2 regions of the Solibacillus sp. iso_87 genome follow, and region 2 is predicted to be linked to the other one. Evidence: a T-box and tRNA genes for the amino acid it is inferred to sense, from the RefSeq annotation. Region 2 holds a T-box; the other holds one or more tRNA genes.
The links. The T-box of region 2 lies ahead of argS (arginine--tRNA ligase). A T-box ahead of a tRNA ligase gene usually reads a tRNA of that ligase, here a tRNA-Arg.
Positions count from the first base shown of each region.

Region 1: it encodes a tRNA-Arg, which carries the amino acid that the T-box ahead of argS (arginine--tRNA ligase) is inferred to sense. The anticodon was not compared.

Region 1 covers NZ_CM149656.1:3,598,110-3,614,847, reverse strand. Annotated here, with positions in the region: gene AC0VXV_RS18465 (Tex family protein) at 1-1,336, shown strand, start outside; gene AC0VXV_RS18460 (SprT family protein) at 1,413-1,880, shown strand; tRNA gene AC0VXV_RS18455 (tRNA-Asn) at 2,076-2,151, shown strand; tRNA gene AC0VXV_RS18450 (tRNA-Glu) at 2,157-2,231, shown strand; tRNA gene AC0VXV_RS18445 (tRNA-Asp) at 2,262-2,337, shown strand; tRNA gene AC0VXV_RS18440 (tRNA-Gln) at 2,342-2,416, shown strand; tRNA gene AC0VXV_RS18435 (tRNA-Lys) at 2,421-2,496, shown strand; tRNA gene AC0VXV_RS18430 (tRNA-Leu) at 2,551-2,636, shown strand; tRNA gene AC0VXV_RS18425 (tRNA-Arg) at 2,647-2,723, shown strand; tRNA gene AC0VXV_RS18420 (tRNA-Gly) at 2,743-2,816, shown strand; rRNA gene AC0VXV_RS18415 (16S ribosomal RNA) at 3,013-4,567, shown strand; rRNA gene AC0VXV_RS18410 (23S ribosomal RNA) at 4,799-7,727, shown strand; rRNA gene rrf (5S ribosomal RNA) at 7,790-7,905, shown strand; gene AC0VXV_RS18400 (NADH-dependent flavin oxidoreductase) at 8,028-9,119, shown strand; gene AC0VXV_RS18395 (hypothetical protein) at 9,271-9,609, shown strand; gene tsaE (tRNA (adenosine(37)-N6)-threonylcarbamoyltransferase complex ATPase subunit type 1 TsaE) at 9,877-10,329, shown strand; gene tsaB (tRNA (adenosine(37)-N6)-threonylcarbamoyltransferase complex dimerization subunit type 1 TsaB) at 10,326-11,030, shown strand; gene rimI (ribosomal protein S18-alanine N-acetyltransferase) at 11,030-11,473, shown strand; gene tsaD (tRNA (adenosine(37)-N6)-threonylcarbamoyltransferase complex transferase subunit TsaD) at 11,473-12,486, shown strand; gene AC0VXV_RS18370 (ABC-F family ATP-binding cassette domain-containing protein) at 13,062-15,002, opposite strand; gene AC0VXV_RS18365 (redox-sensing transcriptional repressor Rex) at 15,236-15,871, shown strand; gene tatA (twin-arginine translocase TatA/TatE family subunit) at 15,950-16,177, shown strand; gene tatC (twin-arginine translocase subunit TatC) at 16,195-16,738, shown strand, end outside.
Region 2 covers NZ_CM149656.1:1,477,871-1,494,608, reverse strand. Annotated here, with positions in the region: gene AC0VXV_RS07330 (DMT family transporter) at 1-897, shown strand, start outside; gene AC0VXV_RS07325 (YecA family protein) at 1,133-2,128, shown strand; gene AC0VXV_RS07320 (zinc-finger domain-containing protein) at 2,436-2,630, opposite strand; gene AC0VXV_RS07315 (reverse transcriptase-like protein) at 2,742-3,131, shown strand; gene AC0VXV_RS07310 (MFS transporter) at 3,285-4,475, opposite strand; gene AC0VXV_RS07305 (MarR family winged helix-turn-helix transcriptional regulator) at 4,481-4,879, opposite strand; gene coaW (type II pantothenate kinase) at 5,018-5,854, opposite strand; gene AC0VXV_RS07295 (3'-5' exonuclease) at 5,958-7,028, opposite strand; gene AC0VXV_RS07290 (GNAT family N-acetyltransferase) at 7,220-7,801, opposite strand; gene AC0VXV_RS07285 (alpha/beta fold hydrolase) at 7,870-8,724, opposite strand; gene AC0VXV_RS07280 (alpha/beta fold hydrolase) at 8,932-9,711, shown strand; gene argS (arginine--tRNA ligase) at 9,807-11,486, opposite strand; T-box leader at 11,525-11,744, opposite strand; gene yidC (membrane protein insertase YidC) at 12,168-12,929, opposite strand; gene AC0VXV_RS07265 (hypothetical protein) at 13,099-13,278, opposite strand; gene AC0VXV_RS07260 (3-hydroxyacyl-CoA dehydrogenase) at 13,291-14,052, opposite strand; gene AC0VXV_RS07255 (AMP-binding enzyme) at 14,194-14,451, opposite strand; partial or broken gene AC0VXV_RS07250 (acyl-CoA dehydrogenase family protein) at 14,628-15,802, opposite strand; gene AC0VXV_RS07245 (thiolase family protein) at 15,898-16,738, opposite strand, start outside.

The DNA.
Region 1 (16,738 bases), 1.8 Mb from region 2:
TAAACCATCTATTGAAAATGAGCTTCGAGCAGAACTTTCATCAAAAGCAGAAACTCAAGCGATTCATATTTTCTCGGAAAATCTACGCAACTTACTATTACAGCCACCAATGCGCGGTAAAATGGTTCTTGGTGTAGACCCTGCATACAGAACAGGCTGCAAATTAGCGGTAGTCGATGAAACGGGCAAGATGATTGAAGTGGGCGTTATATATCCTCACACTACGTCGGATCCTTCAAAAGCGAAAGCAACAGTGAAGGCTTTATTAAAGAAATATCCGATTAGTATTATTGCGATTGGAAACGGGACAGCCTCCCGTGAAACAGAGCAGTTTATTGCGGAACTGCTGAAAGAAGTAGACGGAAACATTGCTTATGTTATTGTCAACGAGGCAGGGGCATCCGTATATTCTGCCTCCGAAGTGGCACGAGCGGAGTTTCCGGATTTACAGGTGGAACAACGAAGTGCTGTATCGATTGCCCGTCGTTTACAAGACCCATTATCAGAGCTTGTAAAAATTGATCCGAAAGCAGTCGGTGTAGGACAGTATCAGCATGACGTTTCGCAAAAGCAGCTCGCAGAATCACTGACGTTTATTGTGGAAACAGCGGTTAACCAAGTTGGGGTAGATGTAAATACAGCTTCGGCCTCCCTTTTACAATATGTATCTGGACTTTCGAAAACGGTAGCGGAAAATATTGTAACGATGCGTAGCGAAAACGGACAATTTACATCCCGTGCACAAATGAAAAAAATCCCGCGATTGGGTGCTAAAACTTATGAGCAGGCAGTCGGTTTCTTGCGTATTGCAGATGCCAAAAATCCGTTAGATGCTACAGGTATCCATCCGGAAAGTTATAAATTAGCGGAAGCTGTATTGGAGGCAGCAGGATTAACGAAAAAGGATGTCGGAACGGCAAAAGCCGAAGAAGCGATCAGCAAGTTAAATTTAACAACATTAGGTGAGTCATTAGAAGTAGGGGAAGTTACGTTGAAAGACATTGTCGATACATTAATGAAACCTACCCGTGATCCTCGTGATGCTTTCCCGCAACCGTTACTGAAAACAGATGTACTTCAAATGGATGATTTGCAAGTTGGAATGGAGCTGCAAGGGACTGTTCGAAATGTCGTTGATTTTGGAGCGTTTGTCGATATTGGGGTTAAGCAGGATGGACTTGTCCATATTTCCAAATTGCAAAAAGGTCGTGTTAAACATCCACTAGATGTTGTTTCCCTCGGGGATATCGTGACGGTTTGGGTAGAAAAAGTAGAGGCAAATAAAGGTCGTATTTCTTTAACGATGTTAACTCCTGAAAATCAACATAGCGTGTAAAAGAGCAGGATTTTCAATTATAATAAAAAGCGCATAGCTGAATATGCGCTTTTTATTAACTTAAGGGGGTTGGCATATGACGGACGAACAGGCACAAAAATTAGTGGAACAGTTATCAAATGACTTTTTTAATCGACCGTTTATTCATAAAGCTTATTTTAATAGTCGCTTGAAAACGACGGGCGGTCGGTATATGTTGAGCAGCCACAATATCGAACTTAATAAAAAACTATATGATCATTTTGGCATAGAAGAGTTAAAGGGTATTATTTTACATGAACTTTGCCACTATCATCTTCATATTTTAGGGATGGGTTATAGGCATGGTGATGCAGATTTTCGAAATCTATTGAAAAAAGTAGGCGCACCACGTTTTTGTTCTACATTGGAACAGGCTAAAGAAAAGCCGAAACAAAAGACAATACATATATATAGCTGTACGAACTGCGGACAAATATATAAAAGAAAAAGAAAAATGAATGTAAAAAAATACTGTTGCAGTATGTGCAAAGGGAAAATTAAATTTCTCCATAGTGAAAAATAATTTTAGAAATGATGTTTAAAAGTAAGTGAATAATGGTATACAGTATTTATGTTGTTTTTTAGAGAATATGATTTTTGCTCTATATATAGGAAGAGATTTTTCCTTTAATTTTTTTTAGGAAAAGTGTTGACGAAACGGAAATCGCTCTCTATAATAGTAAAAGTCGACAAGATGATGTCGCAACGAAGTAATTATTCCGAAGTAGCTCAGTTGGTAGAGCATCCGGCTGTTAACCGGCAGGTCGCAGGTTCGAGTCCTGCCTTCGGAGCCATTAACGGCCCGTTGGTCAAGTGGTTAAGACACCGCCCTTTCACGGCGGTAACACGGGTTCGAATCCCGTACGGGTCACCACGTATATTTTAATAATGATGATTTACTAATGGTCCCGTGGTGTAGCGGTTAACATGCCTGCCTGTCACGCAGGAGATCGCCGGTTCGATCCCGGTCGGGACCGCCATTTTTGGGGTATAGCCAAGCGGTAAGGCAACGGATTTTGATTCCGTCATGCCCTGGTTCGAATCCAGGTACCCCAGCCATTTAGAGCCATTAGCTCAGTTGGTAGAGCATCTGACTTTTAATCAGAGGGTCGAAGGTTCGAGTCCTTCATGGCTCACCAGTTTTCATGTTGACAAATTATTTCAGAGATGTATAATAATTATTGTCGGATGAAGCGGTCGTGGCGGAATGGCAGACGCGCTAGGTTGAGGGCCTAGTGGGGGCAACCCCGTGGAGGTTCAAATCCTCTCGGCCGCACCAAAAATTCCCGGCGCCCGTAGCTCAATTGGATAGAGCGTCTGACTACGGATCAGAAGGTTATGGGTTCGACTCCTGTCGGGCGCGCCATAATTCACTATAATATAATGCGGGTGTAGTTTAGTGGTAAAACCTCAGCCTTCCAAGCTGATGTTGTCGGTTCGATTCCGATCACCCGCTCCAGTTTTTATTAAAAAACTGTTGACATCTAAAAGAAGATGTTATAAGATATAAAAGTTGTCACTTGAGGCAACAAAATGAACCTTGAAAACTGAACAAGCAACGTTAATGAAACAAGCTTCTTAAATGAAGCAAACAATAGATTCCAACTTCCAACGAAGTTGGATCGCTAGCAAAGCAAATGAGCTTTCAAACTACTTTTATGGAGAGTTTGATCCTGGCTCAGGACGAACGCTGGCGGCGTGCCTAATACATGCAAGTCGAGCGGACGAACTTTTGGTGCTTGCACCAAATTTTCGTTAGCGGCGGACGGGTGAGTAACACGTGGGTAACCTACCTTATAGATTGGGATAACTCCGGGAAACCGGGGCTAATACCGAATAACACTTTTTAACACATGTTTGAAAGTTGAAAGACGGTCTTGCTGTCACTATAAGATGGACCCGCGGCGCATTAGCTAGTTGGTGAGGTAACGGCTCACCAAGGCAACGATGCGTAGCCGACCTGAGAGGGTGATCGGCCACACTGGGACTGAGACACGGCCCAGACTCCTACGGGAGGCAGCAGTAGGGAATCTTCCACAATGGACGAAAGTCTGATGGAGCAACGCCGCGTGAGTGAAGAAGGATTTCGGTTCGTAAAACTCTGTTGCAAGGGAAGAACAAGTAGCGTAGTAACTGGCGCTACCTTGACGGTACCTTGTTAGAAAGCCACGGCTAACTACGTGCCAGCAGCCGCGGTAATACGTAGGTGGCAAGCGTTGTCCGGAATTATTGGGCGTAAAGCGCGCGCAGGTGGTTCCTTAAGTCTGATGTGAAAGCCCCCGGCTCAACCGGGGAGGGTCATTGGAAACTGGGGAACTTGAGTGCAGAAGAGGATAGTGGAATTCCAAGTGTAGCGGTGAAATGCGTAGAGATTTGGAGGAACACCAGTGGCGAAGGCGACTGTCTGGTCTGTAACTGACACTGAGGCGCGAAAGCGTGGGGAGCAAACAGGATTAGATACCCTGGTAGTCCACGCCGTAAACGATGAGTGCTAAGTGTTGGGGGGTTTCCGCCCCTCAGTGCTGCAGCTAACGCATTAAGCACTCCGCCTGGGGAGTACGGTCGCAAGACTGAAACTCAAAGGAATTGACGGGGGCCCGCACAAGCGGTGGAGCATGTGGTTTAATTCGAAGCAACGCGAAGAACCTTACCAGGTCTTGACATCCCGGTGACCACTATGGAGACATAGTTTCCCCTTCGGGGGCAACGGTGACAGGTGGTGCATGGTTGTCGTCAGCTCGTGTCGTGAGATGTTGGGTTAAGTCCCGCAACGAGCGCAACCCTTATTCTTAGTTGCCATCATTCAGTTGGGCACTCTAAGGAGACTGCCGGTGATAAACCGGAGGAAGGTGGGGATGACGTCAAATCATCATGCCCCTTATGACCTGGGCTACACACGTGCTACAATGGACGGTACAAACGGTTGCCAACCCGCGAGGGGGAGCTAATCCGATAAAACCGTTCTCAGTTCGGATTGTAGGCTGCAACTCGCCTACATGAAGCCGGAATCGCTAGTAATCGCGGATCAGCATGCCGCGGTGAATACGTTCCCGGGCCTTGTACACACCGCCCGTCACACCACGAGAGTTTGTAACACCCGAAGTCGGTGAGGTAACCTTTTGGAGCCAGCCGCCGAAGGTGGGATAGATGATTGGGGTGAAGTCGTAACAAGGTAGCCGTATCGGAAGGTGCGGCTGGATCACCTCCTTTCTAAGGATTTTTCGGAATCATTCCCTTGGGGAATGAAACATTAACGGTTGCTGTTCAGTTTTGAAGGTTCATTCTTAAATGAATGGAACACTTCAAAACCTTTGTTCTTTGAAAACTGGATAAAACGACATTGAAAGCAATAAATCAAATTTCTATTTTATAGATTTTTAAACAAGTCAAGCAATTGACGTGTAAACTTAAATCTTGGATTATATCCAAGTGTTAACTTTTGGTTAAGTTAATAAGGGCGCACGGTGGATGCCTTGGCACTAGGAGTCGATGAAGGACGGCACTAACACCGATATGCCTCGGGGAGCTGTAAGTAAGCTTTGATCCGGGGATTTCCGAATGGGGGAACCCACTATCTTTAATCGGATAGTATCTTCACGTGAATTCATAGCGTGTTGAAGACAGACGCAGGGAACTGAAACATCTAAGTACCTGCAGGAACAGAAAGAAAATTCGATTCCCTGAGTAGCGGCGAGCGAAACGGGAAGAGCCCAAACCAAAGAGCTTGCTCTTTGGGGTTGTAGGACACTCTATACGGAGTTACAAAAGAATGAACTAGACGAAGCGACTTGGAAAGGTCCGCGAAACGAGGTAAAAGCCCTGTAGTCAAAAGTTCATTCCCTCCAGAGTGGATCCTGAGTACGGCGGAACACGTGAAATTCCGTCGGAATCCGGGAGGACCATCTCCCAAGGCTAAATACTACCTAGTGACCGATAGTGAACCAGTACCGTGAGGGAAAGGTGAAAAGCACCCCGGAAGGGGAGTGAAATAGATCCTGAAACCGTGTGCCTACAAGTAGTTAGAGCCCGTTAATGGGTGATAGCGTGCCTTTTGTAGAATGAACCGGCGAGTTACGATTACGTGCGAGGTTAAGTTGAGAAGACGGAGCCGCAGCGAAAGCGAGTCTGAATAGGGCGAATTAGTACGTGGTCGTAGACCCGAAACCAGGTGATCTACCCATGTCCAGGGTGAAGGTGAGGTAACACTCACTGGAGGCCCGAACCCACGCACGTTGAAAAGTGCGGGGATGAGGTGTGGGTAGCGGAGAAATTCCAATCGAACCTGGAGATAGCTGGTTCTCTCCGAAATAGCTTTAGGGCTAGCCTCGTGATTGAGAATACCGGAGGTAGAGCACTGTTTGGACTAGGGGGGCATCTCGCTTTACCGAATTCAGACAAACTCCGAATGCCGGATATTTATACACGGGAGTCAGACTGCGAGTGATAAGATCCGTAGTCAAGAGGGAAACAGCCCAGACCACCAGCTAAGGTCCCCAAGTAATCGTTAAGTGGAAAAGGATGTGGCGTTGCTTAGACAACCAGGATGTTGGCTTAGAAGCAGCCATCATTTAAAGAGTGCGTAATAGCTCACTGGTCGAGTGACGCTGCGCCGAAAATGTATCGGGGCTAAACGATTCACCGAAGCTGTGGATGCATACTTTGAGTATGCGTGGTAGGAGAGCGTTCTAACAGCGTTGAAGTCAGACCGGAAGGACTGGTGGAGCGGTTAGAAGTGAGAATGCCGGTATGAGTAGCGAAACATGGGTGAGAATCCCATGCACCGTATGACTAAGGTTTCCTGAGGAAGGCTCGTCCGCTCAGGGTTAGTCGGGACCTAAGCCGAGGCCGATAGGCGTAGGCGATGGACAACAGGTTGATATTCCTGTACCACCTCCTCACCGTTTGAGAAATGGGGGGACGCAGTAGGATAGGGTAAGCACGCCGTTGGTTGCGCGTGTTCAAGCAGTAAGGCGTGTATGTAGGCAAATCCGCATACTTTAACGTTGAGCTGTGATGACGAGCTCGTATGAGCGAAGTTCCTGATTTCACACTGCCAAGAAAAGCCTCTATCGAGGTGAGAGGTGCCCGTACCGCAAACCGACACAGGTAGTCGAGGAGAGAATCCTAAGGTGTGCGAGAGAACTCTCGTTAAGGAACTCGGCAAAATGACCCCGTAACTTCGGGAGAAGGGGTGCTTCTTTGGGTGCATAGCCTAGAGAAGCCGCAGTGAATAGGCCCAGGCGACTGTTTAGCAAAAACACAGGTCTCTGCAAAACCGTAAGGTGACGTATAGGGGCTGACGCCTGCCCGGTGCTGGAAGGTTAAGAGGAGCGGTTAGCGCAAGCGAAGCTGTGAATTGAAGCCCCAGTAAACGGCGGCCGTAACTATAACGGTCCTAAGGTAGCGAAATTCCTTGTCGGGTAAGTTCCGACCCGCACGAAAGGCGTAACGATCTGGGCACTGTCTCAACGAGAGACTCGGTGAAATTATAGTACCTGTGAAGATGCAGGTTACCCGCGACAGGACGGAAAGACCCCGTGGAGCTTTACTGTAGCCTGATATTGAATTTTGGTACAACTTGTACAGGATAGGTAGGAGCCAGAGATCTCGGAGCGCCAGCTTCGAAGGAGGCGTCGGTGGGATACTACCCTGGTTGTATTGAACTTCTAACCCATGCCCCTTAGCGGGGTAGGAGACAGTGTCAGGCGGACAGTTTGACTGGGGCGGTCGCCTCCTAAAAGGTAACGGAGGCGCCCAAAGGTTCCCTCAGAATGGTTGGAAATCATTCGTAGAGTGTAAAGGCATAAGGGAGCTTGACTGCGAGACCTACAAGTCGAGCAGGGTCGAAAGACGGGCTTAGTGATCCGGTGGTTCCGCATGGAAGGGCCATCGCTCAACGGATAAAAGCTACCCCGGGGATAACAGGCTTATCTCCCCCAAGAGTCCACATCGACGGGGAGGTTTGGCACCTCGATGTCGGCTCATCGCATCCTGGGGCTGTAGTCGGTCCCAAGGGTTGGGCTGTTCGCCCATTAAAGCGGTACGCGAGCTGGGTTCAGAACGTCGTGAGACAGTTCGGTCCCTATCCGTCGTGGGCGTAGGAAATTTGAGAGGAGCTGTCCTTAGTACGAGAGGACCGGGATGGACATACCGCTGGTGTACCAGTTGTCTTGCCAAAGGCATCGCTGGGTAGCTATGTATGGACGGGATAAGTGCTGAAAGCATCTAAGCATGAAGCCCCCCTCAAGATGAGATTTCCCATTACGCAAGTAAGTAAGACCCCTGAAAGACGATCAGGTAGATAGGTTCGAGGTGGAAGTGCGGTGACGCATGCAGCTGACGAATACTAATCGGTCGAGGACTTAACCACATTTTATTGCACCATTTCAATGAACGTTTATCCAGTTTTGAAAGAATGAAATTCTTTCATAGTGAAGTGATGATGGCAAAGAGGTCACACCCGTTCCCATACCGAACACGGAAGTTAAGCTCTTTAGCGCCGATGGTAGTTGGGGGCTTCCCCCTGTGAGAGTAGGACGTCGCTTCGCACACGCAAAACCACTGAGGAATCAGTGGTTTTTTTGTTGTATTTAAATTAATGAGGACCTCTAACTTGAAAATAAAATGCAGTTTCGTTAAAGTACATACATAGCAAAAGGGAGGAATTGTAATGAAAGCACTTTTTGAAAAGTTTAAATTGAATGAAGAGGTTGAACTACGAAATCGTTTAGTTATGGCACCTATGACAACCTACTCTGCAAATGAAGATGATACTGTTTCCGATGAGGAAATCACATATTATAAAGAACGTGCTGAAGGAGCTGGAATGATCATTACAGCATGCGCATACGTTGCAGCAAACGGTAAAGCATTCCCAGGACAAATTGCCGCTCATGAAGATCGTTATATTCCAAGCTTGCGAAGAATTGCACAGGCTATTCAACAAGGCGGTGCTAAAGCGGTTTTACAAATTCATCATGGCGGTCGACAATCTTATCAACATTTAGTACCAAATGGAGATGTTGTAAGTGCGAGTACAGCTGTTACAATTGAGGAAAAAGAAGCTCGCGCATTAACTCTTGAAGAAACTAAAGATATGGTTAAAGCTTATGCGGAAGCGACAAGAAGAGCAATTGAAGCAGGGTTTGACGGCGTTGAAATCCATGGTGCAAATACGTATTTAATTCAACAGTATTTCTCTGCCTTTACTAATAAAAGAACAGATGAATACGGCGGAACATTTGAAAATAGATTACGTTTCCCATTGGAAGTGGTAAATGAAGTAATTAAAGTTAAAAACACATATGCGGATGAAAAATTTATCGTCGGTTACCGTTTCAGCCCGGAAGAGCCTGAAGAAGATGGTATTACAATGGATGATACAGTTAAATTAGTAGATAAATTAGCGGAAACAGCGTTAACATATTTGCATATTTCACTTGGAGATTTCAAATCTGAAACACATCGTTATGAAAACGGACAACAAAACCGTATTTCTGTAATTCACAGCTTGTTAAATGGACGTAAACCATTAATTGGTGTCGGATCAATTTATACTCGTGAAGAAGCAGAACATGCATTACAGTTAGGTGCAGATTTAGTCGCACTTGGTCGTGCCTTGTTAATTGAGCCGCATTGGGTGGAAAAGGTACAGAATGAGGAAAACGTTGTAACAGCTTATGATGAAAAAATTGATACTGTAATTCCTGGTCCTTTAATGGAGAAAATCCTGTCAAGACCAGGTTGGATTCCCGGTATATAAATCAGTAAAGATTATTTAAAGAATATAAAAAATTTTAGTTTATTTAAATAAGGGGGATGCGAATACGTTCGTATTCTCCTTTTCCTATTGGTAATGTTTGAACCGCTTAATTTCGGGAATGGTTTCATAAGGATATTGAGGGGGGATACGAATGAATAAAAAGGCTTTTTATGTCTTCCTGTCTATTTGTCTCGTTATGTTGCTGGCAATGCTAATAACAGCTTGTCAGGATGAAGTTTTAGAGATAGAAGAAAGTAATACATATGTTTGGCAAAAATACATGAATGAAGAAGAGTATGATAAAGTAAAAGAAGGGATGTCTTATTTAGAAGTAGTCCACATTTCAGGAGGAGCCGGTCAGGAAATTAATAACGGTACTTATGAATGGAATGACGAAATTCTGCTGACGAAAGGATATCGCTTAAAATTTGAGGATGATGTATTGGTAAAAAAAGAAGTAGTGGAACGCAAAGGTAACTCAAAGCGTTAGTGATCGGCGGAAAATGAGGTTAAGCGTGGGGATGCTCACAGTATTTCTCCATTAGCCTAAACAATCTCGAGAAATGAAAATCAAATAAAGGGAAGTCCTGAAACATTCACTTTTTCTCAGAAAAAATGAGTGTTTTTCTTTTTTTCACAGCTACTTTATATTAACGTAGTTGAGTAAGAACCAATCTAAAAGTGATACATTTTGAACAATTGCTTCAGTTCAAGTAAACTAGAGATAATGGATTTTTTTGTGGAAGGAAGCAATCAGATGAGATTTGAAAAAGATGTAAATACACTGGAAGAAACGCAAGCGCTTGCGATGAGACTGGCAGAATTAGTCGAGCCACAGTATACGATTACACTTGAAGGTGATTTAGGTGCTGGCAAAACGACATTTACACAGAGCTTTGCAAAAGGGCTTGGCGTAAAACGAACAGTCAATAGTCCAACATTTACGATTATGAAGCAATATATAGGACGTATTCCGCTTAATCACCTGGATGTATATCGTCTGGAAGATAGCGATGAAGATTTAGGCTGGGAAGAAATTTTTTATGGGGATGCTGTAACAGTTGTGGAATGGGCACATCTTATACAGGAAGATTTGCCTGAAGAGCGTTTAGCAATTGAAATTACACGCATCGACGAAACGAAACGCAAATTTGTATTGAAACCGATAGGCGAAAAGTATGTTCGTCTTTGTGAGGAGTTATTAAAATGATTTGGTTAGGAATAGAGACAGCAAATGCACCGCTTTCTGTCGCCATAGTACAAGATAATAAAGTAATTGCAGAAGTCGTGCAAAATATAAAATTGACACATTCAGTTGGTGCAATGCCGGCAATTGAAGAAGTTATAAATAAGGCAGGCTTAACACCGGCACAAATCGATGCGATTGCCGTTTCTGAAGGTCCCGGCTCTTATACAGGAGTCCGAATTGGTGTCACTCTTGCCAAAACCTTGGCCTGGTCATTGCAAAAGCCATTGGTAGGTGTATCAAGCCTAAAAGCACTGGCTGCAAATGCCCGAGTTGCGAACTATGCAATCTGTTCATTAATCGATGCCCGTCGTCAAAATGTATATGCCGGTGTTTATGAAGCAGGTACTATGCATCCGCTTGTTGAAGATCATCATGATCATATCGACGGATTATTACAGAAGCTTCAGCAATTAGATCGACCAATATTATTTGTCGGGACAGATGTCGATTTGTACATGGAAAGAATTCAGCAAGTGTTAGGGGATTCTGCTATCCGTGCATCATTTACAATTAATTTACCGCGTGCATCCGAACTAATTGCTTTAGCACAACAAATGCCATTACCGACAGTTGAGGCTGTCCATGCTTTTGTTCCCCAATATCGCCGTATTGCAGAAGCGGAAGCGAATTGGATAAAGGAACAGAAAAAGGAGCAACTTTAATGGTACAGTATCGCAGAATGGCAATAGATGATGTTCAGGCTGTCCATAAAATTGAGCTTGCATCATTTCCTACACCATGGACATTGGATTCCTTTTATTACGAAATGACCGAAAACCAATTTGCCCATTATTTAGTGGCGGAAGACGACAAAGGTGAAATTATCGGATTCTGTGGAATTTGGCTCGTTATTGATGCAGCACAGATTACCAACGTAGCGGTTGTACAATCTGTACGTGGTCAAGGTATTGGTGAGACACTTATGCGTGAAGCGATGCGAGTAGCGAAAGAAGCAAATATGGATGTCATGAGCTTAGAAGTACGTGTAACAAATACTGTTGCACAAAATTTATATCGCAAACTTGGTTTCCAAGATGGAGGTCTTCGTAAAGGCTACTATACGGACAACCAGGAAGATGCGTTAGTAATGTGGGTGAATTTATAATGGATAACTATATATTAGCAATTGAAACTAGTTGTGATGAAACAGCAGCAGCCATTATTAAAAATGGGACAGAGATTATTTCGAATGTTGTATCATCGCAAATTGACAGTCATAAGCGTTTCGGCGGGGTTGTCCCGGAAATCGCATCACGTCACCATGTTGAACAAATGACAATTGTTTTAGAAGAAGCATTAAAACAGGCAAATATGGAACCGAAAGAATTAACAGCTGTTGCCGTAACTGAAGGTCCGGGACTAGTAGGTGCTTTGTTAATTGGTATTAATGCGGCTAAGGCTTTCGCTTTTGTTCACGGCTTGCCATTAATCGGGACACATCATATTGCCGGGCATATTTATGCGAATAACCTAGTACAGCCAATGGAATTTCCGCTGTTGGCACTCGTTGTTTCAGGTGGACATACAGAGCTTGTCCTAATGCGTGAACATGGTTCGTTTGAAGTTATCGGTGAAACACGTGATGATGCTGCAGGTGAAGCATATGACAAAGTAGCCCGCGTATTGAATATGCCATATCCGGGTGGTCCTCATATTGACCGTCTTGCACATGATGCGACTGAAGCCGTTCCTTTCCCGCGTGTTTGGTTGGAGGAAGATTCATACGACTTTAGCTTCAGCGGCTTGAAATCTGCAGTGATTAATTATAAACATAATATGGATCAGCGCGGTGAAGAAATCATTGCCGAACATGTTGCAAAAGGCTTCCAAGATAGTGTAGTGGAAGTATTGACTGGTAAGACAGTACGAGCAGCGCGTGAATTTCAGGTAAAACAAGTAATTGCAGCTGGCGGTGTATCAGCCAACAAAGGACTACGCACAGCATTGGAACATGCGTTTAAAGAAGAAGGTATTCCATTTTATGTACCGCCTTTAAAATTATGTACAGATAATGCAGCAATGATCGGTGCAGCTGCATATGAAATGTATGAAGCAGGGGTTCGAGGTAATTTAGCAATGAATGGGCGCCCTGGGATGGAACTCTTAAGCTGGAAATAGGGTATATAAGCATGGTGAAAAGATGTAGTAGTACATTCTTTTCTCATGCTTTTTTTGTTAAGGAAATAAATTTTTCTTAATTTGTTTTCTTTCAATAATATAAAAAAGTCGAATCTAGTAATTTATGATGGATAAATCTCATTTATAACAAGTTTTTATTGACTGTTCAACTTTTCTGAAAATTATCCACAGATAAAGTTAAATACCCACAAAAAAACTTGCGAACATGCGTACTTATACACAAACTGTGTATAACTTGTGGAAAACATGTGACTTATCTATATATAGTAGTGTCTTTTTCACACAACAATGTGTATAACTTTGATTTTAAATGTGGATAATGTGGAAAACTATGTTGATATGTTGATACTACTAGATTTGTATTGTGAATAAAATTGTGGAGAAATTTGTAGAAATTTGGCGTATTGACCTATATATATGATTATTATGTAGATAGGATGATAGAAAGATTTAATATTATACAATAGCAATACAACAAATATGTTTCTGTAGACACAGACTTTCCATGCACATATAAAAAAGGAGTGTCCATATGTTGATGGACACTCCTTTAATTATAGCAGTTCAAGCTCTTCGTTTAGTTCAAGCCATTCCATTTCAAATACTTCATGCTGTTCTTTTACATCATTCAGTTCAGACTGAATTGTTAATGTTTTTTCATGGTCTGAATAAACGTCAGGATCACATAGTTGTTCTTCGAAGATGGCGATTTTTTCATCTAAAGCGCCCATCTGCTTTTCGATATCTTCAATTGCACGACGAATTTGACGTTCTCTTTTTTTCGCGTCCTTGTCGATCATCGATGTAGTCTTTGTTTGAACAGTCGTTTCAGCCGTATTTTTTTCAATTGCTGCGGCTTTCATTGCAGCTAATTCTTCAAGCTCCTCTTTCTTTTCCACATAATAATCATAGTCACCTAAATACTCAAACGAACCTGAGCCTGAGAGTTCAACGACTTTAGTAGCGATACGGTTGATGAAATAACGGTCATGCGAGACGAATAGTAGTGTACCGGGATAATCGATTAAGGCATTTTCCAATATTTCTTTACTGTCCAAGTCTAAATGGTTTGTCGGCTCATCAAGTACTAGGAAATTTGATTTTTGCATCATTAACTTCGCAAGTGCAAGTCGCGCCTTTTCTCCACCTGATAGGGAGTTTACTGTTTTTGATACGTCATCTCCACTAAATAGGAAGCGACCTAAAATGTTGCGGATATCCTTTTCATTCAGTAATGGCCATTCATCCCAAAGCTCACTAAGAACAGATTTATTCGAATGAAGTTTCGCCTGCTCCTGATCATAATAACCGATTTGAACATTCGTACCGTAACGGATATCCCCGGCCAGTTCCTCGATATCTTTAACGATTGTTTTCAATAAGGTAGATTTCCCAACACCGTTTGGACCAACAAGTGCAATACGATCTTCTCTAAAGACGCGCATCCCAATATTTTTGGAAATAGCCTTGTCCGTAAAACCGATCGTTAAATTATCCACCGACAGCACGTCATTTCCGCTTTGGCGCTCAATTGTAAAGCCGAAGTTGGCACTCTTTTCATCGCCATCAGGAGATTCCATCCAACTTGTCTTCTCCAGCACTTTGCGACGTGACTGGGCCATTTTTGTAGTTGAAGCTCGGGCAAGGTTTTTTTGGATAAATGTTTCGAGCTTGGCCTTTTCATCCATTTGACGCTCATACATTTTTAAATCACGTTCATAGTTTTTTGCCTTTTCATCTAAATAGGCACTGTAGTTCCCTACATACTTCGACACTTTTGTACGGGACACTTCGTAAACAATCGACACGACCTGATCTAAGAAATAACGGTCATGCGAAACGATTAAAATCGCGCCATCATAACCTTTTAAATAGCCTTCCAGCCATGACAGTGTTTCAATATCCAGATGGTTGGTCGGCTCATCTAAAATAAGGAGATCGGGCTTTGACAAAAGAAGCTTAGCGAGGGCTAGGCGAGTCCGTTGTCCGCCGGATAGAGAGCGAATCGGCTTTTGATAATCTTCAGGGAAAAATTGCATCCCATGTAAAACAGAGCGGGTATCGGCTTCATACTGATAACCGCCTGCATCTTTGAAATCATGCTGCAACTGATCATACTCCGCCATAATGCGTGTATATTGTTCGCTATCTTCATATATTGCAGGATCGGCCATTTGCTGTTCAAGTTGACGCAGCGTTTGTTCCTGGTTTTGCAAGTTTGCGAAAATTGTCATCATTTCGTCCCAAATCGAAAGTTCAGAGTCGATGCCTGCATGCTGTTCTAAATAGCCGACTTGAATATCTTTTGGAATAATAATTTCACCAGAGTCATAGCTCATTTGTCCGGCAATTATTTTTAATAGCGTGGACTTGCCGGCACCGTTTCGTCCTACTAATGCCACACGATCACGGTGCTGTACTTCTAGTTTTACACCGCTTAATATTTCATCTGTAATAAAGGATTTATATAATTGATTTACTTGTAAGACAATCATGTTTACACCTCAGTTTCTCCTATTTAGTTTAATGGATGGGAACATTGTACGCAACGATGGATACTTTACTTGTCGCTCCTTGTTTAGTAAGATTAACTTGCTTCTGCACAAAGAGTGGGGTTCATGTTAAGCGTGACATATCGCTTGGCGACAACTACGTGATTAAATCATGTAGGTCATTTATGGAGGCATTATTTGAGAAAGATTTCCAAATGTACATAGGAGGAGAATGTGTGAAACAAGAAGTAAAAATTCCACAAGCAACAACAAAAAGACTTCCTCTTTATTATCGATTTTTGAAAAACTTCGCAACTGAAGGTAAAAAGCGTATTTCTTCACAGGAATTAAGTGATGCGATGAAAATAGATTCGGCTACGATTCGACGTGACTTTTCTTATTTTGGAGCACTCGGTAAAAAGGGATATGGATATGATGTCCAGTATTTACTCGAATTTTTCCGTCAGACTCTGGACCAGGACGAGGCGATGAATGTTGCATTAATAGGAGTCGGGAATCTGGGGAATGGCTTACTAAAATATAACTTCCAAAAAAATCATAATACGCGTATCGTTGTTGCATTTGATACGAAGGCACCGATGGAAGGAACAACGATTAGTGATATTCCAGTATTCCATCCAGATCGTTTGGAAGAAATGTATGAGGAATTTGGCGCGGAGTTAGCAATATTGACAGTTTCATCCCGCTCAGCACAAATGATGACAGACCGACTCGTTAAAATAAATGCAAAAGGTATATTAAATTTCACACCAGTACGATTATCTGTTCCTGACACAATTAAAGTGATGAACATTGATCTATCGGTAGAATTACAGGCACTTACGTATTTAGTGCGAAACTCAGGTAAGTAACAAAATGTTCATTACTATAAATAGCAAATTCTAGTTAATTAATGTAAAATATACATAATAATAGAGGAGGTGGCTATAGTGATTGTACATCTAAATGCGATTACACCTGTGAGCCTGATTATCATTGGACTGATTGCTTTGTTAATATTCGGTCCCAAAAAATTGCCATCATTAGGCCGTGCGATGGGGACAACTTTACGTGAATTCCGTAGCGCTACGAAAGGCTTGACGGATGACGATGACGATTTCGATACAAAGAAAAAAGTGATTGAACATAAAGAGAACGAAAAAAACGAAGTTAAGTAAAATAAGGATGTCTTGCTATGAATTCAAGAGAATTAACCGTAGTTGAACATATGGAAGAGCTTAGAAAACGCCTATTTTTCGTAGCAATTTTCTTCGTGATGGCTCTTTTCATCGGTTTCTATACGGCGAAACCACTTATTCGATACATTCAACGCAGTGATTTAGCTGCCAGTTTTTCGATGAACGCATTTAGTCCGGCAGATCCTTTAACCGTTTATTTACAAGTTACATTTATTGTAGCAGCCGTTATTGTATCGCCATTATTGCTTTACCAGCTATGGGCGTTTATAACACCTGGTTTGCATGAGGCTGAACGTAAGGCAACATTGAAATATATTCCGTATGCTTTTGTACTGTGTATAGGGGGAATAGCCTTTGCTTATTATGTGTTATTTCCATTTATAATGCGCTTTATGACGGATTTATCCAATGATTTGAATATTACGCAAACAATCGGTATTAATGAATTCTTCTCATTTCTAATTAAATTAATTGTACCCTTTGCGATGCTGTTTCAATTGCCTGTTGTTACACTGTTTCTTTCACGTCTCGGAATCATCA
Region 2 (16,738 bases):
AGTTTACAAGGTAAAGCAAATATTTTAATGGTGATTGTTACAATGTTTTGGGGGCTATCCTATACGTTTATGGTCATGGGCCTGGAAAGTCTGGAAGCTTTTAATGTTGTAGCACTTCGATGCTTAATCGCATTTATCATTGCAGGGCTAATCTTTCTACCGAAGATGTTGCGTGTGAATATCAAAACGATTTTATATGCATCGGTTCAAGGCTTCTTATTGTTTACGATTTTTGCCTTATCTCTGTTAGGTCTTAAAACGACTTCAGCTGGTAATGCAGGCTTTATACTTAGTTTAACAGTTGTATTAGTACCAATCATGACGAGCTTTATTGAAAAAAGGCTTCCTTCACGAGCAGTAAGCTTCGCCGTTGTTGCTACAATGATTGGAATTACCGTTTTAACAATGAAAGACTCTATGACGTTCCAGACTGGAGATCTTTTAGTTGCGACCGCAGCAGTTTGCTATTCAATCTATTTAATATTAAATAGTAAGTTTACTAAAAATGTTGAATCCATTTCTTATGGAGTTTATCAGTTAGGTATTGCCGGCTTGTTTGGAGCAGTGTTCACCATGATGTTCGAATCTCCAATGTTCCCATCCAATTCTTCTAGTTGGATAGCTGTACTTGGATTAGGTATTATTTGTACCGCGTTTTGCTTTATCGCGCAAGCTGTTGTACAACAATACACTTCCCCTACACATACAGGACTGATTTTTTCTCTTGAACCTATTTTTGCAGCCATATTCGCGATGCTTTTCCTAGGGGAAGGATTAACTGCACAACTTGTGATTGGTGGCGCATTTATTTTAATCGGGAATACTGTTGCTCAACTCGAACAATTTATAGCAATGAAAAAAATCCCAGCACCTACTCACTCTGAAACTACGTTATAATAGGAAGAGACATCGCATCGAGCGTGCCATGTCTCTTTTTTTTTAGATTATTGATAGAATTAACTCTATTATTGTTCTATTTTTAAGTAAAGTTTAATATAATGTAAAATGCAACAATTTTTTCTGATAGTTCTAAAAACATAATCAGTTTTCATAATAACAATCTGACGTTATTATTATTAGTAGCAATACTGCGACATTAGTATTTAAAAGTTGTATTAAAGGAAGTGTTACAATGATTGGACGTAATGACCCATGTCTATGCGGTAGTGGAAAAAAATACAAAAAATGTTGTGAAGGAAAAAATCAAGTAACTTCACAAAACGTTTTCCAGGAAGAGATTGAAAACGTATTACAAACTTTCTATAGTAATTACCCAGAACGAAAAGATATCCGTGAATTTATGGAATTGGTTCGAAATTGGGCACCGAAATTAGAAAAGAAACTACACAAGGAATTAGTGGAAGCCGTTGCTTTGGACGAATATTTCTTCCATCAACGACCTGATATTTGGCAGAACTTTTTAGCAAAAACAGCTAAAAAAGTGCTTCGCCCATCTATGATCGAATTATTGAAATCATGGGAACAGCCGATTTTCTTCATCGGAACTGTTGAAGATGTGAAAGATAATTACTTTACAGCTATCTCTGCATTAACTGGCACAACATATCATATTCAGCGTGAAAGCCACAAATCAATCCCTCTAGGAATGCGTGTGTTCGCCTTTTTATTACCTGATGGTTCAAACAAGGAAAACCACGTATTAGCTGTCTCTACACTAATCTTCTTCCATAAAGAACATGCGATTTCTTTTGAACAGTTTACAGAAGCTTACAAAGCAAGCCGTTTACCTGTTGAGCAATTCACAAAAGAAAACCATTTATTATTATGGGAAGGCCTAGTTGAAAATGGCTATGAAGGCGAAGAGTTTACACCTTTCGAGCAGGAAGTCGTAGAACAGTTAAAAGCATTTATGGCGGAAAAAGCGATCAATAACGAGAGCTTCGTAGCAATGGTTGAAGACTACTTAGTCGAAAAACAGCCTACAGCACGTAAGGCAGGCGCTATTGCTGCCGGTGCAGTAAGATTCGGTCAGGATAACGATTTATTCGATCAAAAATTCACTGTAAAAGAAATCGGCGAAAGCTTCAGTGTTTCCCCATCCTCTTTAAATAAATATTATCAAGAATTAAATGCTTTCTATAATGAAAAGCAACTTGTTAATAGTTAATAAAAGCAAAAAAGCTACTTTCGAGACGTCGAAAATAGCTTTTTTATTTGCGCTGATTCTAAATAAGACAATAAAAAACAACTTGTAATATAGTAGTTATGCGCTACACATTACAAGTTGTCTCTCCCTTTTCAGCAATAGAAAGGTTATAAAAATGAAGAAATTTTTCAACGGTAACCACTCCGCTGAAGTCATTTACCAGTTAGAAATAAATCTGTACCAGAGATTTATACTAGGTAAATAAGAAATACTTAATCATTATATCAAAAAAACATTATTATTCAATAGTAAGATGAATGTTCTAAAATTATTTTTTTTCGGAAACTTTCATTATTTCTTTACCAAGAAACTGAAGCTGTTCCCCTACTGTACAAGATTCAATGCAGAAACGGTGTGCACCATGTTTACCGCGTTCTTTGCGAAGGTCCTGAATGACTAGACAATCAGCGCAGTACATATCCATTAATTCATCAATATCTTTCATAACATCTACTTTATTCAAGTCATGTACCTCCCGATAATTTGTTTTACTATTGTACGCTATTTTTTTATTTTCTCCAACTTACATGTATTTGTTATACTTAAACGAACAGAACATAAAAGGAGCGAAATTATGTTAGAAGTCTATATAGATGGCGCCAGTGCCGGCAATCCCGGACCTAGCGGGATTGGAATATTTATAAAAGGTGAAGGACAGCATGTAAAAATCAGTGAACCAATCGGCATTACAAACAATCATCAGGCCGAATTTATTGCCCTTTTACGTGGTTTGGAAGAAGCTTTGAAAATCGGTTCAACGTTTGTTTCAATGCGCTCTGATTCAAAAATTGTCGTAAGCTCAATCGACAAAGCATATGTGAAAAACGAGGAATTCAAACCTTATTTAGAGCAGGCACTCGCTTTAATCGAACAATTTGACCTATTTTTCATAAAGTGGATTCCCGATAAAGAAAACAAAGCAGCGGATGTTCTTGCCCGTGGAGCAATTTTAAAAAATACTTAGATACATGCACTTCACTGGAAAGTTCGGAAGCGGTAAATATAATTTTCTTTCCACAATCCCTATTTGATCCATCTTCTAACCGAAAACTCCTAAAACTAATTGTGGCAAAAAACGATCCATCTATCCCACTAATGGAATGATGAATCGTTTTTCTTATTGTTCTGTTTTATGTTTTTGACGATTGAGCAACAGCATATACAATGCGAATACGACAACTATTATGAATGCCGCAATGTAATACACATATTCATAGCCAAGATTCACAGCTACCATCCCTAATAAATACGAACCAATAGCAATCCCTATGTCAAACAGCGTAAAATAAGTGGCCGTAGCGTAGCCGCTGCGCTGGATTGTCGTTGCTTGAATACATAGTGACTGGAAACTTGTTGTTAACGTACCGTAACCTGCACCGATGAAGATTGCCGATAATAAGAACGGAATTTCCTGATCTGCATTGCCAAGAATAATCAAACCTAATGCAAAAATAAAGAACGACGGAATAATAACAAATTTCGCGCCCATTGTATCATAGATTTTCCCTGTGAATGGACGAATTGAAATCATCGCAACAGCAAATACCGCAAAGAAATAGCTGGCAACACTCAGTAAATCTTTCTGTTCCGCATAAAGCGATAAGAACGATAAAACACTCGCATAAGAAAACGCGACTAAGCTAGCGAGTGCGGCAAGCGGCAATGCACTTCGTTCAAATAAATCATTAAATGAAAATTTAAAGCTGCGGTCTGCCACGACTGGTTTTGACAAATCATTCGTCTGAATAGTTAATGCCAGCAAACTGCCTATCGCCACAAAGACAGATAAGGCGATAAACAACACATCAAATCCTGAATATTGAATAATGAGCAAACCGATAAAAGGACCGAATACAACAGCTAAATTTGTGGACATTGCAAAATAGCCCAATCCTGCTCCCTTACGTCTTTTTGGTACAATATCGGCAGCTAAAGAGCCTGATGCTGTTGTTGCAATACTAAACCATATTCCCTGGAAAAAACGAAGCGCCAGTAAAAGCAGAAATGGTTTAAAAAATAAGTATAATACCGTGCATGCAAAATATAGTATAAGACTGATAATTAGCAAACGCTTCTTGCCAAAAAGATCCAACAGTTTTCCACTGAAAGGACGAACAATAATCGCCGAAATTAAAAATACAGTTACGAGCAATCCCGAATCGTCATCCGATTTCCCTAATTCACCGATTGCATATAATGGCAATGTTGTAATTAATCCGTAAAACACAAGAAATATCGACATATTCGTAAAGAATAGACTTATAAATCGTTTCGTAAAAATTTTATTTGTTTGTTCTTGAAGCTCCATTTATTCTAACCTTCCATCTTTTTTAGTAATTGAATAAGGAGCGCCTGTTCTTCCTCTGTTAGATGCTCAGCCATTTTTCGCTCGAACGAAACGACAGATGCTTCAATTTGAGGAAATTGTTCCATTGCTTTGGTCGTTAAATCAATCATTTTTTCCCGTTTATCCGCTCCTTGAACCCTTTCCACCCAACCAAGTGTCTCCAGACGAGTGACGGTTCGCGTAACAGTCGGCGCTTCCACATCTAGGTATTTCCATATTGCTGTAAGTGTCATCGGCCCGTTTTGATGCAATAAAAAAAGAACCGTCCATTGTGAGCTGAATAGTCCATGTTGTTTTAAAACATCATTTAACTGTTTTACTAAATAACGATTTTGCTGAAAAAGTATATGAAATAACGGATTCATCGCAATCTCTCCTTATTTACCTAACTAAATAATTTACTTTCACTATTTTACGCCTATTAAAATTCTGTGTAAAGTAATTGAGATAAAAACGGCAAAAAAGAAGCATTTAAACTATGTTGCTAGCCTAAATGCTTCCCTTTATCTTCTGCTGTGCTCACGAATATTTAACAATGCACCAATCGCACCGGAAAATCCGCAATCCTTCAAGAAAATAGGTTTATGTTTTTTCAATATAGTATAATGTTCAATCACTTTTACAAGCTGTTCATTGTCGATTAGCGTTGAGCCGATATAAACGATATGCTCCGTCTCATATTGTACGGCAAGCTGGATACTTAATGTGGATATTACTTCACCGATTAGCCCTTGTGTTGTTGCAAGTACATTATTTTGTTCAAATTCACGTTGATCGGTAATACCGACCTTCCCAAAATTACTTGCAGTTAAATTACCGTCAATCGGCGTATCCATACCTTGATAAATATCTTTTACAAGCAAATCAATGCCTTCTCGCTTCCCTTTGAAAGCGTTTGCTTTAATTTCATCAAAATCTGAAATTCCGGTCATGATTGTCGAAAGTCCGATTAAAGTACCTCCTCCAACTCCTGTACCGCCAACTCTGGCATGTATATAGCCATCCATATAGTGAATCGATGTGCCTGTACCGATATTAGTAATAATACTTTGATCAATTGTGTGGCCTTCTTTCTCCAGCAAATAGCGCACACCTTTTAAAGTTGCTTCAAATTCAACAATATATTCAATCGACTTCATTGTTTTCAAGACGTCCAGCAATTGCTCTGTGCGTCCTCCAGTTAAGCCGATTTCTTCAACTTGAGGATGAGTTTCCAACCATTCTTTTACTAAATGCATTTCGTTAGATGGAAAGACCGTTAATTTAAGCTCCTGATGTTCATCTAAATAGGCAAGCTTTGTTAACGTACCCCCTGTATCAATTCCAATCCATGCTGACATAAATTAATCTCCTTTATTATCCCACGAGTGATTCGTCCCCCCCTATCATAACGTAATAGGAGTCGGCATTAAAGAAAAAATTCTCCTAAAAATGGAGAATTTATTATACTTGTATTATATTTTTCTCGATTAATGCACGTTTATAAAACTCAGTAACAAACATTTGCTCATACTTATTAAGCAAACGCAGAACCCTTGCCTCATATGTATTGGTTGGTTCATCATCCAAATTAAATCTTGCAATAATCTCTTCTTTTTTCAATAAATTTACTAATGTCATTACTTCAGTTTTCGGTAAAGTTACTTGATGTAATTTCAATATTTTTGACATTGAACGTAATGCCGTTCGTGAAATTAAAATTTTACCGTTCATATTCTCGGAAATTTGCTGCAAGAACTGTTTCGCCTGCGCATTCGGTTTAATCGAAATCTTTTCCATTGTCGTTGTTTCCCCATCTTCCCCTTGACGTTCTATCATTTGAACAGTAAAAGGAAGCTCATCACGAAAAGTTTTCATTGATTCAATCGTTATCCGATCATCCTCGATTTTGCAATTCGTTGCAGAAATGACAAGTTCGTATGTCGTTTCCAGCATTCGAAAATTAGTCAGTAATAAAATAAAATCATTCGTTTGCTGCTGTTCAATGAGCTGGTCTCCATCAACCTTAACAAAGATTGAGAGCAGACTTGCCGCATCGGCTAAAGCACGGTGCTGTGTTTCGTTTTCCAATCCAAGCTGCGCCATTAACCCTCCTAATGAAGGTTGCTCTTTTAAACCATTAGCAATCATATATTTTTGCTGAAAATCGATCATCGGATATAAGCAATCATTTTTTATGTAATTACGCGACAGCTCTTCTTCAAGCACTTTCCGATCAAATTCACCAAATGTCAAAAATACATAATCCTGCTTACACCAGTGTTTAAACTTATTAAAAGCTTCTTTAAAAGAAGGCGCATCAATTAGCTGTTCTGTAGTGATACCTGTCAGCTTTTGAATATGCGCATTCAGCTTTTTGAATTTATATGGCTGAATTAGCTGAGTAAACGTTTCTGTCGTACCATCCGGTAACCATTTAACCGCACCAATTTCAATAATATACTGCTTACCGCGTATAAGGGCGGCTTCTATATCTATACTTATATATGTTTTCGTTCGTCCCAAATTTTTCACCTACACCGAATCTATCTAAATTTAACAGGATATGATCTTCCTATTAAAGATTAACCTCTCTCATTGTATATGAAAATATAGGATATGACACGATAATGTTCGTTTATTCCACACAATTCGTGTTAAAAGGCTTGAAAAAATGTGATTTTCTTATAAATTCTTATCAATGCCATAAATTCACCTACAAATTTTCAATAATCTAATAAACGTTCGATGAACATAGCTTTAAGTTTTTCCCAATCTTCCAAAATGACACTATACATAACGGTATGACGAATGATTCCTTCTTTTCGAATCATATGATTACGCAAAACTCCTTCTTTCACTGCGCCAATACGTTCAATGGCTTTTTGTGAACGGTAGTTTTCGTGCCCTGTTTTAATTTGAATACGATTTAATTTAAGTACTTCAAAACAATATTGGAACAATAGAAACTTGCAATTTGTATTAATCGCAGAACGCCAAACACTCGGATTATACCAAGTCGCCCCTATCTCCAGCCGTTTATGGGGAAATGAAATATCAAGAAAAGATGTACAGCCTACAATTTTATCTGTTTTTTTATCGATGATTGCAAACATATACGAAATACCTTTTTCACGCTCTTTAATCGCATTTTCGATATAGTTTTGCACCGCTTCTTTTGAAAGCAACGTCACCGACATATGCTCCCAAATCCCATCATCATTCGCGGCATATGTGATTGCTTCGATATCACTTAATTGGACTGGTCTTAATTTGATGATTTCATTTTCTAATAGTATTTCTTTCATATAATTCTCCCTTTTCACTAAATCATATTTCAGCAATTATAAATAGTCGTTCGTCAACGACTCCTATTTCAGTTTTGTATAGAATGAACTTGAGATAGATTCCGCACAAATTCCGTGAACTTTTCTTCTTCCTCAATAAGCGGGTGGTGATTACTTTCAGCAAAGGTCGTCAATGTGGCATTCGCCAATAAATCTGCTGCTTCCACTGCAAATTCATATGGACATTGCGCATCGTATAAACCGCCATATATATAAGCTTTCGTTTTCACTGTTGGTAATTGCGGTCGCAAATCGAAGTCTGGCAGTTCTTTATATGAAAAATAATCCAATCTTTTCGAAACGGTTTTCCCGCTATTTGGACGGCTTATCATATTGTCATAGCTTTGTTCTTTATATAACGACATAAGCGCCCATTCCTTAGAGCCAGCTCTTCTTTGTTCGATTGTTGATAATGGATCACCCAGCATCGCTAAAATCTCAAGAATCCTTTTATTGTTAGGATTTTCCTTGCAGTAAATGCTTGCAGGATGATGCATGTATTCTGCAGAAGCACAAAGACCGCCCGCTACAATAAATTCCACACTTGCCGGGTGTAAAATTGCATAGTTTAATGCTAGCATCCCCCCTGTTGAATGTCCTGCAAACCCCCATGCAACATAATCCAATGCTTTACGGATTGCCTCCAGATCTTCTACGCTATCCTGCATGCCATAATTAAAAAAAGAAACATCATCCGTTGATTTTCCACAGCCACGCAAATTCACTAAATGCACTTTATAATACGGGACAAACATTTCCGCAAACCGATTTCCATTTGCATTATATTCACTGTATAAATGCGTCACACAGAGCGGTTTCCCCTCGCCTTTTGTAAAAACTTCGAATATTCCTCGCGTTGTTTCAATTAGCTGCTGTTCCCACATAGTCCCACTCCCTATTTTTCCAATATTCTAATAAATTTTCGCATAGTTAATGAGGGGATACAATGGCGATTCAATATTTTAACTATTTTTCTTTAGTAATATTGATAAATTACTTTGAATAACACTAATGTGAAGGTTTTTATAAAACATTGGAAGAATTATTAAATAGTAAGAAATAAATTGTTATAAAGAAAAGGGTTGAACTAATTGTCATTACATTATCAAGAATACGGTAATAAAAGTGCTTCTCTCATAATTTTTTTACACGGCGGCGGAGTAAGCAATTGGATGTGGGATAGACAAATTCAATATTTTACTCATTATCATTGCATAGTTCCAAACCTGCCTGAACATGGGTTAAACAATAATGAAATTCACTTTTCTATAAAAAGAAGTGCAGAAGAGATAATTAAATTAATAGAAGCAAAAGCCGGTGGTAAGAAAATAATTCTAATTGGTTTTTCTTTAGGTGCACAAGTAACTATCAAATTATTAAGCTTAAAACCAGAATTAGTTGATGTTGCAATTATAAATAGTGCTGCTGTCAGACCCCTTTCTCATATTAAAAAATTAATAAAACCTGCCCTTAGATTAACGTTTCCATTAATAAAAAAGAAATCGTTCTCTAAACTTCAAGCAAAGTCAATGTATATAAGTAAAGACAATTTTAAGAAATATTATGAAGAAAGTTGTCAAATAAAGTTAGACACCCTTGCTAGAGTACTTGAAGAAAACATGTCCTTTACAATACCTGAAGACTTTAGAAAGGCATCCGCAAAAATATTGGTTACAGTAGGTGAAAAGGAAAAAGCTATTATGAAAAAATCTGCAAAAGATATTGTAAAAGCCAATTCAAATTGTAATGGTGTTATTTTACCTGAAGTCGGACATGGTGTATCTTTAGCAATGCCAGATTTCTTTAACCACATGGTTGAAATATGGATCAATGAAGGTAAAGTACTAAAAGAATGTAAAGTTATCAGTTAAAAATATTGAATTTGCATCGACCATAAACAAACAAAAGGATTTCCTTAGCGCATCCTTTTGTTTTGAATAATGGTCTCCAACTAGCCTTTTTCTAATTACATACTTTCCGGTGATTGGATTCCTAGTAACTTCAAACCATCCTTTAATACGGTTGCTACTGTAAAACATAACTGCAAACGGTTTTCCCGCAACTCATCTTCTACTAATATCTTTGTATTTGCATAATATTTGTTGAACATCCGTGCTAATTGCAATACATATTTCGCAATTAAGGAAGGATCCACTTGTTTGAAACTGTCTGTAACCACTTGTGGATATTGTTGCAACAGCTGAATCACAGCCCAAGCCGAATCTTCTAATACTTTTACGGGTATTTCCTTATTGGCTTTATATTTTGCCTTTTCTAAAATTGAATGGATACGGGCATGAGTGTATTGTACATATGGACCTGTTTCGCCTTCAAAATTCAACATTTGAGTTAAAGAAAATTCGATATCGTTTAAACGGAAGTTTTTTAAATCATTAAATATTACCGCGCCAATTCCTACTTGCTCAGCAACAGTTTGTTTATTATTTAACGTTGGATTTTTTTCCTCTATATTTCTGGTTGCTGTTTCCACTGCTTCTTTTAATACGTCCTTCAATAAAATGACTCTACCTTTACGAGTCGACATCTTTTTTCCGTCTTTCAACATCATTCCGAATGATACATGCTTCAGATTTTCCGACCAAGAATAACCCATTTTCGAAATTACTTGAAACACTTGTTTGAAATGCAGTGTTTGTTCATTCCCTACTACATAGAAAACTTGGGATGGTTCATAATGCGCCTTTCTATAAAATGCTGCGGCTAAATCACGGGTTGCATATAATGTTGCACCGTCCTGTTTTGTTATTAAACAAGGTGGCATGTCTTCAAGCTCAACAACGTTTGCGCCATCCGACTCGGCAAGTAATTGCTTCTTATTTAATTCATCAACAACATACTGCATTTTGTCATTATAAAAGGCTTCCCCCTCATACGTATCAAACTCGATATGAAGCTGATCATAAATCTGCTTAAATTCTTGTAAAGAGGCACTTTTAAACCAAGTCCATAATTCCATTGCCTGAGGCTCCTTATCTTCGATCGCTTTAAAAGCTGATCTCGCTTCCTCATTTAGTTTTTCATTTGATTCTGCTTCATCATGGAACTTCACATATAGCTTTAAAAGCTCTTCAATAGGTGCTTGTTCAACTCGTTCTTTATCTCCCCACAATTGGAATGCGACAATTAATTTACCAAACTGAGTACCCCAGTCGCCAAGATGATTTATCCGAACGACACTGTATCCGTTTTTTTCTGCAATATTTGCAAGAGCATTGCCAATTACAGTAGATCGAAGATGTCCCATGGAGAATGGCTTTGCAATATTCGGTGATGAATAATCGATTACTATGTTCTTTTGCTGTGTTTCTTGTTGTCCGTATGACTCTGGAGCTACCATTATTTGGGTAATGACGTCTCTCGTCACTTGCAGCTTATTTAAAAATATATTTTTATAGCCTCCAACAACTTGTACTTCCTGTATGAGCTCACTTTTAATCCTTTCGCATATTTCCTTAGCGATAACGTTCGGTGATTTCTTTAATGTTTTAGCAAGCATAAAGCATGGAAAAGCTACATCCCCTAAATGCTGATACTTTGGCTTTTCCAGTAGTTGTTCAATTTCATCATTTGTTATTATTTTTTGTGGCAAAGCCTCTTGAATAATTGATGCAATTTTTTTATACATGTTATCCCCTCCCAATATAAAAAGCCCCCGTCTCTAAAAATAGAGACGAGAGCTTCGAATTCCCGTGGTACCACTCTAGTTGCCACAAATTGTGACCACTTTCCATTTTTAACGAGGTGATTCCCCGGCAGATCCTACTCATGTTCAGACCGCTTCTCCAAAGTGCGCTTCATTTACATATTTTGCACCAGGCTCACACCAATCCCCAGCTCGCTTTCCAAAACATCTGTAAATTACTGTCTTTTTCATCGAATTTTAAATTTATTGAATTATATCCATTAAAGGTGACTATTGTCAATATAATTCCTGTGATTATTAGATAATCTGAGACGAATATTAGACAATAGCGATTTTATTTTAGAAAATCATTGGAAATAAATGAAGGTAACTCAAATTTTCCTTTACTAAACGGGGGTTCCTAAACCTCTTATAACCGATATTATAATAATTGATACGTTTATTAGAAGATGCTTGTGATAGAAGATCTCAACCACTTATTCGAACAATTGACAAATATATTAGAAGATAAGGATTTTATTAGAACTTTTTAAAATATATTAGAACAATCCGCTAGTTTATTAGAAAATTGCTCTACCATGAGGGAAAGCATAAAAAAACTACTGAAATCATCGTCTCAGTAGTTTTAGTTCAGTAAGCCTTTAGCAGCGGCATAACTTACATTTATTCATTTCCCTTAGTTTCAGGGATGTTTGAGAAAAATTTGCGTCCAATAAAGGTTTGAACAATTAAGAATAACCCTCCGACTGCCCAGTACAGTGGGAGTGCAGCCATCGAAGACAATGAAATAATGACAATCATAATAGGTGATACGTAAATCATCAGTTTCATTTGATTCTTCTGAGCTTCTGGTACGGTTTGAAGCGATACTTTTGCTTGTACAAAATAAACGACACCTGCAATGGCAGTCATCCAAATATCTGTAGAGCCAAGGTCAAACCATAGGAATGAATGTGTTTTAATTTCAGTCGAATACAAAATAGCATAGTATAAGCCCATAATAATCGGCATTTGTATAAGCGCTGGTAGGCAGCCCATATTTAACGGATTAATATTATGTTCTTTGTAGAGCGACATCATTTCCTGCTGAACCGTCATTCTTTCTTCCGGAGTTTTTGCTGCTTTTAAACGTGTCTGGATATCCTCCATTTGCGGACGGACTAAATCCATTTTCACTTTCATTGTAGCTTGACTGCGGTAAGTTTTAAGCATAAACGGCATTAGTACGAGACGAATAATTAAAATAATAGCAATAATAGCTAAACCATAACTGCCGTTAAATAATTCACCAAATGTGTTTAACGTCCAATCCATCGGACGTACAAATGTTGAATAGAAGAAGCCTTCTTTGTTTTCAACACTTTCACAGCCTGCCAGTAAAAGTGGAACAGTTAGAAGGAAAACGCTAAGTTTTAAGTTTTTCATAGTTCACCTGCTCAACAATCTTGTAATTCGTTTATATCTTAAAATATTTTTCAAAAAAAGAACAGTAATTACTCTTATAAAAGTTAAGTTTTTTTAATATGAACGTAATAAAACTTAATTTTATTTACATATTTCAATCTATTCCCCTGTTTCAGGAAGTCACCCTTCCCTATGATTTCTTTAACAGGCTCCCTATGGCCCGGATTGCCTGATGTTTCTCGACTACTTCAATCAGTTGCAATGAGTCCTGTTGAATTCCCGCATTTAATGTATTGGCTGGCGGGTTATTAAGTGTTACAACGTGTATTCCGTAATCTAACTTTTCTATCGTCATTGTTTCAAGGTTCATCCGTTATCCTCTTTATCGTGGGGCCATGCGAATCGCACCATCGAGCCGAATCGTTTCACCGTTTAACATTGGATTTTCAAAAATGGCCTTTACTAAATGCGCATATTCATCCGCTTCACCTAAACGGGATGGGAATGGAATTTGTTTTCCTAACGCTTCCTTAAGCGCTTGAGGTGCACTGTTCATTAAAGGTGTATCGAAAATCCCCGGTGCAATCGTCATAACTCGGATGCCATAGCTTGCCAGATCCCTTGCGATCGGCAATGTCATCCCTACAATTCCACTTTTAGATGCAGAATAGGCAGCCTGACCGATTTGCCCATCGAATGCCGCTACAGAAGCTGTATTTACAATAACCCCGCGTTCCCCGTGTTCATTCGGTTCATTTGTCGTTATGGCAGCTGCCGCTAAACGGATGACATTAAATGTACCGACTAAATTAACTTGAATAATAAAGTTAAATTCATCTAATGGAAATATACCTTTTCTGCCTACTACACGTGTCGAAGTACCAAGACCGGCACAGTTTACAACACCTTGGATCGAACCGTACTTTTCTACAGCACCGTTAATCGCTGCCTGTACGTCTTCTTCCTTCACAACATTCGTTTTATAAAATAGGCCATTTATTTCATCAGCAACCGCTTGACCCTTTTCTTCATTTAAGTCCAAAATGATCGGATAGCCTCCAGCAGCTGCAATCTTTCGTGCAGTCGCTTCACCTAACCCTGATCCTCCACCCGTAACGATAATTGCCTTTTGGTCAAAATTCATTATTAATCTCTCCTTATTCGTGTTCAATCTTTAACCTATTTGCCATTTTTGGATAAGCAATTCGCGACCCGTCCATACCGGCATGATCTGAGTTCTAGTTCATGTACTGAAGTTTAAGAACTCCGACCAACCGACCGCTTCTTATTTAGGCAGTGCATTCTTATCCAAGTTTTTCAGTGCTGTCTTTAAAATCTTACCTGTTCCCGACTTCGGAATTTCTTCGATAAAACTTACATAATCCGGTACTTTGTATTCGGCAAGTTTTACTTTGCAGTAGTCTCGGATATCTGTAAGTTCGACGTCTTTCGTTACGACATACGCAACCGTCTTTTCACCAAAAACCGGATCCGGTCTGCCGATCACAGAGCATTCTACGATAGCCGGATGCTGATACAGCAGTTCCTCTATTTCCCTTGGGTAAATATTAAATCCGCCCCGAATGATAATGTATTTATTTCAGTCAACGATAAAGTGATAGCCTTCTTCATCGCGGTACGCCATGTCCCCTTTATACAACCAGCCGAAATTCATAGTACGAATCATGTGCTTTAACTTGATGAGTAATTTCGGATTCATTACAATCCTAAATTTTTGGCAATAATGACTTTCATAATTTCATTGGAACCGGAAAAAATTGGTGTAACTGCAATATCGCGGAAACGTCTCGCAATCTTCTATTCTTCCATATAACCATAGCCGCCATGCAATTGCATACATTCAACCGAAATTTTCCGCGCCATATCTGTTATCCACCATTTGGCCATTGATACTTCCGTCACAATATCCTGTCCTTCTATATGACGTATGATCAAATCATCCACAAATGTTTGGCCGATTTTTACTTGTGTCGCTATTTCAGCCAGTGTAAATTGTGTATTTTGGAATTTACCAATCGGTTTACCAAACGCTTCCCTCTCTTTTACATATTGTAGCGTTAAGTCGAGCATATCTTTTGCAGCGGTAATAGCCCCTACTGCTGTAAGAAGACGTTCTTGCTGCAATTTTTGCATTAAATACAAGAAACCTTTTCCTTCTTCACCAAGAAGATTTTCAGCAGGTACTCGTACATTTTCAAAAATAAGTTCTGCTGTATCCTGGCTATGCATGCCAACCTTGTCTAATTTTCTGCCGCGGGAGAAACCTTCCATTCCTCTTTCAACAATCAGTAAGCTTACCCCGTTATGTGCAGGTACCGCTTTTGGATCTGTTTTACATGCGATGATGATGACATCGGAAAGAATTCCGTTCGTAATGAAGGTTTTTTGGCCGTTCACAATGTAGTCGGAGCCATCTTTAATTGCAGTTGTCGTCATTATCTGTAAATCAGAACCAGCACCCGGTTCTGTCATTGCAATGGCTGAAATCCATTCACCGCTTACAAACTTCGGAAGATACTTCAGCTTCTGTTCTTCTGTTCCAAATGAAGTGATATACGGCGTTACGACATTACTATGCAGTCCAATGCCACTTAAACCCCACCGACTTTTGATAATTCTTCAGATAAAACAATATTAAAAATAAAGTCCAGGCCCATTCCGCCGTACTTTTCCTCTACACTCGGACATAAAAATCCTTGGCTGCCTAACTTTGTCCATAGTTCACGCGGAACGATGCGGTCATGCTCCCATTGTGTAAAATAAGGTTCAATCTCTTTTTCCACAAATTTTCTTAGAGATTCCCGGAACATAATATGATCATTATTAAATAACGTACGGGACCCTTTTCTAGATTTCGCCAATGTTTTATTCATTTATTTCACTCTCTCTTCGTCATATTTTCAACATCTTACAAATTGAAAGCGATTACATCTTTTCGTAATTTTATAAAATATGAATAGAGTTCTATTTAAAGTCTCTCAATAATTGTTGCATTAGCCATGCCCATTCCTTCACAAATCGCAAGCAAGCCATAGCGCTGGTTATTACGCTCCATGCGGTAAATCATCGTAGTTAATAATTTTGTTCCCGTTGCGCCAAGCGGATGACCTAACGCAATCGCACCACCGTCAGGATTCAGTTTTTCCAAATCCGCGCCAAGCTCTTTTGCCCAAACAATCGGTACAGGTGCAAAGGCTTCATTCACTTCATACGTATCCATATCATCAATCGTTAAATTTGCCTTTTCAAGAACACGTTTTGTCGCTTCAATTGGACCTGTCAGCATAAGTGTCGGGTCAGAACCTACGACAGTACGCGCGATGATTTTCGCCATAGGTTTCAAACCAAGTTCCTGCGCTTTTTCACTCGACATAATGAGTACTGCTGATGCACCATCGCTCATTTGTGATGAAGTTCCTGCAGAAATAAATCCGTCTTCTTTAAACAGCTTTCGTAAGCCTTGCAGAACTTCGACGGTTGTTCCCGGTCTTGGGCCTTCATCTGTATCTACATCACCGATTGCTACAATCTCATCATCAAAATAGCCTGCTTCAATTGCCTGAATGGCGCGTTGCTGGCTCAGCACAGAATATTCATTAACTTCCTGCTCTGTTAGCTGCCATTGTTCAGCAATACGCTCTGCGGATAACCCTTGGTGAATCAACTCGTATTTTTTAATACGGTCACTTTCGCGCGTGCCCTCCATATTTGCTGCCATCGGTACACGGCTCATGCTTTCAATACCACCTGCGATAACAATATCCATGTCGCCTGCTATAATCGCTTGTGCCGCAAAATGAACTGCCTGT